Regions from separate parts of the Peribacillus sp. NPDC096379 genome, predicted to be linked through region 1. Evidence: riboswitches for the same ligand, from Rfam matches in the RefSeq annotation. Region 1 holds a riboswitch; the other holds the start of a gene.
What was found. A riboswitch is a leader RNA that binds a small molecule or an ion and turns the genes downstream of it on or off. The one in region 1 is predicted to bind cobalamin.

Region 1 (3,416 bases):
GTAAGTTGGTCCCACCCTGTACGGCTCTTAATTTCTTGTTCAGGTTTTTCAATAAAACCGGCAGTTGTTGTGATGACAGCAGGGTTGCGTTTAATAACTTCTTCCTCAGAAACTTTGATCCAACCTTCTTGATCCTCAAATATGTTGGTTACACCCGCTTTTGCAAGGATTTCTTGTTGAAATGTCTTCTTTCCAGGTGTGTAGATTTCTGGAGCAGGACTTATTTCTAAATAGACACTTTTCTTTTCATTAATAGAGTCTGTTTTTTCAATGACAGCTGCAACTTGGTTTTTAATCGTATCGACGATTTCGCTCCCTTTCTCCTTAACGCCCATTACTTCAGCAATTTGCTGAATGTCTCCGTAAACATCTTCAAATGTAGCAGCAGATGCAATGACAAAGATTGGGATTCCCGCATCTTTCAGCGGCTGTAAAGTAGCTTCGTCGCCAATTGTATAGGCGATGATGACGTCTGGGTTTAACGCAATTATTTTCTCTGCGTTAATATTCATTGAATCAGAAACAGATTCAATATCGGCAGCTTCTTTTGGATAGTTATCAACATCTGTGACCCCAACTACTTTTTCACCTGCTCCTAGAGCAAAGAGAATTTCTGTATTGCTTGGTTGAAGGGAGATCACTTTTTCAGGTACTTTATCAAAGGTGATCTTGTCGCCAAGATCATCAGTTACTGAATAGGGCTGGTCTTTTTCTTTTTTAATTTCACTTGCAGGGGCATTATCCTTACTTGGTGCTGTTTGATTATTATTCCCACAGCCAGCAAGTACTAAAATAAAAGAAAGCATTAGTGCGAGTAACCAATTGTTCCATATGAATTTTTTCATTGTGTTCTCCTCATTTCTCATTCCTATAAATGGATGGATGTATTATTTTTTCGTCGATTTAATGTCATAGCATATACTCTCGTGAGGGATTTCCTCAACACCAAGTTGTTTATTTACATAGACGGCCATAACGAATAAAACGTTTGCTAGTAAATGAGCGTAATCGAACAGGATTTTAGGAACTTCTCTTTCAAGACTCACTTTATGTAGCGCTCTTACTGACTTCTTCGCTTCACTGCGGCAAGTGTGCAAAATACAGGCACCGGGAGTTCCTTGTGGCAAGACAAAAGTACCGATAGAGTCTTTGACCTCTGCTGTATAAAAATCATACATACCACTTAGGCGATCTAAGTCTTCTTGCGTGATACCTAATCGTCCGCGTACTGAGCCGTTTAGATTATAGCCCATGTCGAGTAAGTACATTAAATCTTTGTGTACAACAGGTACGTTTTTAGTAAATGCACAAGCTAAGCCAATACGAGATGTCAAGGAGTCAGTCCTGATCTCGAAGTCCACTGTTGAAGCGGATTCGCGCATGTACGGGTAACACATAAAACGGAAATCTTTTTTTGTCAAATGTAATCCCCCTTATATGATGAATAGAGTGAATAGCCCTTGAAATCGTTTTTTATAACAAAAAAACCGACCAAGAAAATTGGGCGGCACACCATCCTACATATCCAGTTGGAAAGAAAAGATGAGAGTTGCCGTACAATCCTCTTATCTTCCGAAGAGTATAATACGATGGAAAGAAGGCAGGTCTCCTGGCTTGTGCATCCATTTACTTTAAGGTCCTTCCCATTTTATATAACGGATTGCGTGCTACGTCCGATTCCGTTAAATAAAACAGTGGCATATCCTTATTTCATCGCACTTACAGTTGCGGAAACAGCTTCGGTTCTTCACCGAATTCCCTATTAAGCTGAAAGTTCAGCACCTTTTTTCTGCAAGATTATATTCACTTATCAATAGTTTACCATATAATTCCGATAAGAAAGTCATACTTTTTGTGATGTTTACTAATACATATGTTTACTAGATCTAAAAATTTGAAAATTTGTGCAATTATGATATATGTTGAATGAAAGATCCACCATTTTTCTTCCAGTTTGATAAAACTCATTTTGATGCGAAATATGCTCAACTCTACTGGGTAAGGCCATTATGTAAAGTTTGTAAATATATTGGAAAAAGAAGGGTTAGAAAGGGAGTCGTCGAATGTAGTTTAAGTTAAAGTAATTTTAAATGAATTGTGTCGATAGGATGAAAAGGTTAGTTGTTTTTTCAGATCTTTTGAAAATCGATAAGGGATGAATCACAGGAGGTAAGGTATGACATATGAAGGAAAGCACCCAAAGTTAAATGAAGTGATACGTAATATCGAGAAGGTTATTATTGGGAAAAGAGATATAGCAGAATTAAGTGTAGTGGCTTTACTTTCGGGAGGTCATGTTTTATTGGAAGATGTTCCAGGTGTAGGTAAGACGATGATGGTCCGTGCGCTGGCCAAGTCAATCAGTGCAGACTTTAAACGAATTCAATTCACACCTGACCTGCTGCCGTCTGATGTAACAGGCGTTTCCATATATAATCCAAGGGAGCAAGAATTTACTTTTCGTCCTGGGCCGATTATGGGGAATATTATCCTGGCTGACGAGATTAATCGAACATCTCCGAAAACTCAGTCAGCCTTATTAGAAGGGATGGAAGAGGCAAGTGTGACGATTGATGGTGTAACGAGAGTGCTGGAGCAACCATTCTTTGTTATGGCAACACAAAACCCTATCGAATATGAAGGAACGTACCCTCTTCCTGAAGCTCAACTTGATCGTTTTTTATTAAAAATGAAAATGGGATACCCAGATATATTTGAAGAAGTGGAAGTTTTGAATCGTGCGCGTTTGGCTTCACCGCTTGATAGTCTTGGACCCGTTATGTCATTGGTTGAACTACGCGGTTTGCAGCAAGAGTCAAAGGCGGTTATTGTCGATGATGCGATTAAGCATTATATTGTTGAAATGACACAAACAACGCGCCAGCATCGCAGTGTATATTTAGGTGCGAGTCCTCGTGGTTCGATTGCCTTAATGAAAGCATCTCAAAGCTACGCTCTATTATATGACCGGGATTATGTGTTGCCGGACGATGTTCAATATCTTGCCCCATTTGTGTTATCGCATCGCCTTATCTTGAAATCTGAAGCGAAGTACGAAGGGATTACAGCTGAGCAGGTGGTTGCTGAAATTATTGATAATATTCCTGTACCAGTAAAAAGGGCTGTGAATTAATGATGAAATCGTTGGTAGAGAAAATGAGACCTTATGCAAAGGTTGTAGTGCTTATTAGTTTGGTAGTCTTGGCATTTGGGTTTGCGATGTTTCAGGGAGGTTTTCTCAGTTGGTTTCTGTTCTATACGTTTCTGCCATTTGCCCTTTATTCGATAGGGCTGTTTTTCTATCCTATCCACAAGTTCACGGTAACAAGATCGTTAGATAAAACGGAACTCAGAACAGGGGAATCGATTGAAGCCAGAATTGAAATCACACGAAAAGACCGCTTCCCGTTGTTATT
Region 2 (3,416 bases), on a different contig from region 1:
ACAGGACTGTTTTTGCAAACACCCACTTTGAGGAGTGGTGGTTTAAAACTTTATTACTGAGCTTACGGCAATGGCGGCTACCTAATTGTTAGGGACAAAACCAGTTCTTTATAGAACTGGTTTTTTTAATATTCCAAAAGAAATCTCTCGTATCCAAGGATCCAATTCTTGGGTATGGGAGTGTTCTACATATATGTCTTAAGATTTTCCACGCCTCAGGAAACAGCTAAAGTACATGAATCTCATCAATTCTAAGGATTCAGTATCTGTTTTTAACTCCGCCAATTCATTAATATATTGTCTTCATTCGTCTAATCTATCTTACCAACATTTTAATCTTTTTATGAAAGAACAGATGTGTTCCTGCAAAAGGAGCTCATTTAAATGAAAATTATAATAAGACTTTTAGCAGTTCTTGATTAAATTTGTCTTTTTCATCATAAAAAAGACCATGTCCGCTATTTTCAAAAGGAATGAGTTTAGACTGAGGGATATTCTTGTGCATCACCTGAGCTAATTCATACGGACATACTTGATCTTTTTTACCATGCAGAATAGTTGTTGGAATCCTGATTGCAACTAAGTCGTTTCTTAGATCTTCATCACGTAAGGATTCAGAAGCCTTCATTGTCCCTTGACCAGATGCTTCAAAACCAAGTGTCAAAAACCAGTCGTTAAATTCACGACTAATTTTACTTGCAAAAAACATCTTGCCGAATTCATCAAGTATCTTTGGTCGATCCTGATAGGCTTGACTAATAATTGAATTTACTGCCGAAACCGGCATTCCATACGGAAAGTTATTCCTTTGAACAAACGATGGGGCTGCAGCACCTGCAAGAATTAATTGGCTAATATTGTGCCCGGCGTGTCTAGACATATAACGGGTTGCAATGACACCACCGATTAAAAAGGCAATTAAAGTAGGATTAGTTAATTTTAACGTGTCAATAATCCCGCGGATATCATCAGCCATTTCGTTATACGAGTATAAGCTAAAGGGGCGATCTGATTTTCGAAATCCACGTAAGTCAAGTGCAATGCAGCGAATCCCGTATTCAGGCAGAATATCTAACTAATATTCGTACATTTTATGATTGACAGGCCAACCATGAATAAATAAGGCTGGTTTCCCATTTCCAATATCCTCTACAAAAATATTTACATTGTTATCAGTCTGGATATAATAGGCCATTAAATCACCCTCTCATTCACCGGTATATGGATCGAATGATGAAAAAAATGATAAGATATTCGAAACTATTTACAACGTTTATCCCTGAATTATCTGACCAAATAAAAAGATACTTGCGAAATCAGACAAGATGATATAATCTTAATCCCAATAAACTTTTTATTGCGAGAATTCAAAAAATGAATAATATTCAAACGATAGGTGTTAAAAGCAACAAGCAACATGTTTTTAACTTAAAAGGGAAGTTCGGTGTAAATCCGACACGGTCGCGCCACTGTTATGGGGAGTTCTTTATCGTTAACCACTGTTTCATCATGAAATGGGAAGGGATAGAAAACGATGAACCTAAGTCAGGAGACCTGCCTATTGGATGCGCTTATTACCTACGCGAAAATAGGGAGGAGTGATAGCCGTATGTTGAAACTGATTGCTAGTCTCAACTCTAGTTAACTATGTCTATCATTAGTCTCTCTTTATTGCAAAGAGAGACTTTTTTATTGAGGCAATTAAAATTGAAATGGGGGAACAATAATGGGAATTAAAAGTTCAAACGTAGGCTATCCGAGAATTGGTGAAAATCGCGAATGGAAAAAATGTTTAGAATTGTTTTGGGCAGGAGAGCTGACCGAGTCGCAATTTACAAGCAAGATGGAAGAAATTCGCCTATCACATTTACGAAAACAACAGGAAAAAGGAATTGATCTCATTCCTGTCGGTGATTTCAGTTATTATGATCATGTATTAGATACAGCTGTTATGTTTGGGCTCATCCCAACACGATTTAAAACAGAAGGAAAGCAACTTTCACTTCAAACCTATTTTGAAATTGCCAGAGGCAGTAAAGGTAAAGTAGCATCAGAAATGACAAAATGGTTCAATACAAACTATCACTATATCGTGCCCGAGTTAGAAGATGCACAACCGGTTTTAGTAGAAAACTGGCCATTGAAATTATATAAAGAAGCAAAAGAAAAATTAGGGATAAATGGGAAGCCTGTCATCCTCGGGCCGATCACTTTTTTGGCATTGTCAAAAGGATACGATGATCAAAAACGCAAGGAATTGTTACAAGCGCTTATTCCACTTTACGTCGAAGTATTGCAACAATTAGAAGAAGCGGGTGCTGAGTGGATACAAATTGATGAACCACTTTTAGTAAAGCAGATTGATCGTGAAATTTTACGTGATGTTAATGAAGTGTACACAGCTTTTAAAAAGTCCGTCCCAAACGTAAAAATCATTCTACAAACGTATTATGAAAGTATCGAACATTATCAAGCCATCGTTCAATTACCAGTTGCAGGAATTGGTCTCGATTTTGTTCACGACGAAAACATGAATATTGCTCAATTACAAGCAATTGGTTTCCCGAAAGATAAGGTTTTGGCAGCAGGAGTCATTGACGGCCGAAATGTCTGGAAAGCCAATTTACAAGAGAAAGCAAAACTCATCGGAACATTAACAAGTATAGTTGACGATAATCGTCTCATAATTCAACCATCTTGTAGCTTACTTCATGTTCCTGTGACAGTGAAAAGTGAACAAAGCTTAGAGGCCATTGTTAAAAATGCACTATCTTTTGCAGATGAAAAACTGGATGAAGTGGTCTTGTTAACGAAATTTGCAAAACATGAACTAACTGTTGAAGAGCTTGACAAATGTGACCAAGCAGTTAGATTATTAAATCATTCATCGTTCCGAAACGTGAGAGAAGTGCAAGATACATTAGTAAATTTATCTCATTATTCAATAACTCGCGTAGATGCAAGCGAACGAAAAGCATTGCATGATAAACGATGGGATTTACCATTACTTCCAACGACAACAATCGGTAGTTTCCCGCAAACGAAAGTGGTACGAAAGCAACGTTTGAAATGGCGAAAAGGGGAACTATCAAACGAACAGTATGAGCAATACATTAAAGAAGAAATTAAAAAGTGGATTGATATTCAAGAAGAACTTGGTTTAGATGTACTCGTTCATGGTGAATTTGAACGGACAGATATGGTTGAGTTCTTTGGTGAAAAATTAGCAGGTATTGCGATTACAACGTATGGCTGGGTGCAATCATATGGTTCACGTTGTGTTAGACCACCAGTTATTTTTGGTGATGTCGTCTTAACAAAACCAATGACAGTAAAAGAAACGGTTTATGCGCAAAACTTGACCACAAAACCTGTAAAAGGCATGTTAACAGGCCCTGTGACCATTTTAAATTGGT

Region 2: it holds a riboswitch for cobalamin, as region 1 does, so the genes downstream of both, metE (5-methyltetrahydropteroyltriglutamate--homocysteine S-methyltransferase) here and ACIQZI_RS22635 (hypothetical protein) in region 1, are expected to answer to the same signal.

The regions. Positions count from the first base shown of each region.
Region 1 covers NZ_JBIWFD010000009.1:11,028-14,443, reverse strand. The annotation lists gene ACIQZI_RS22640 (ABC transporter substrate-binding protein) at 1-845, opposite strand, end outside; gene ACIQZI_RS22635 (hypothetical protein) at 888-1,382, opposite strand; cobalamin riboswitch at 1,583-1,801, opposite strand; gene ACIQZI_RS22630 (AAA family ATPase) at 2,177-3,133, shown strand; gene ACIQZI_RS22625 (DUF58 domain-containing protein) at 3,133-3,416, shown strand, end outside.
Region 2 covers NZ_JBIWFD010000002.1:862,847-866,262, forward strand. The annotation lists partial or broken gene ACIQZI_RS13365 (alpha/beta fold hydrolase) at 392-1,195, opposite strand; cobalamin riboswitch at 1,378-1,576, shown strand; gene metE (5-methyltetrahydropteroyltriglutamate--homocysteine S-methyltransferase) at 1,724-3,416, shown strand, end outside.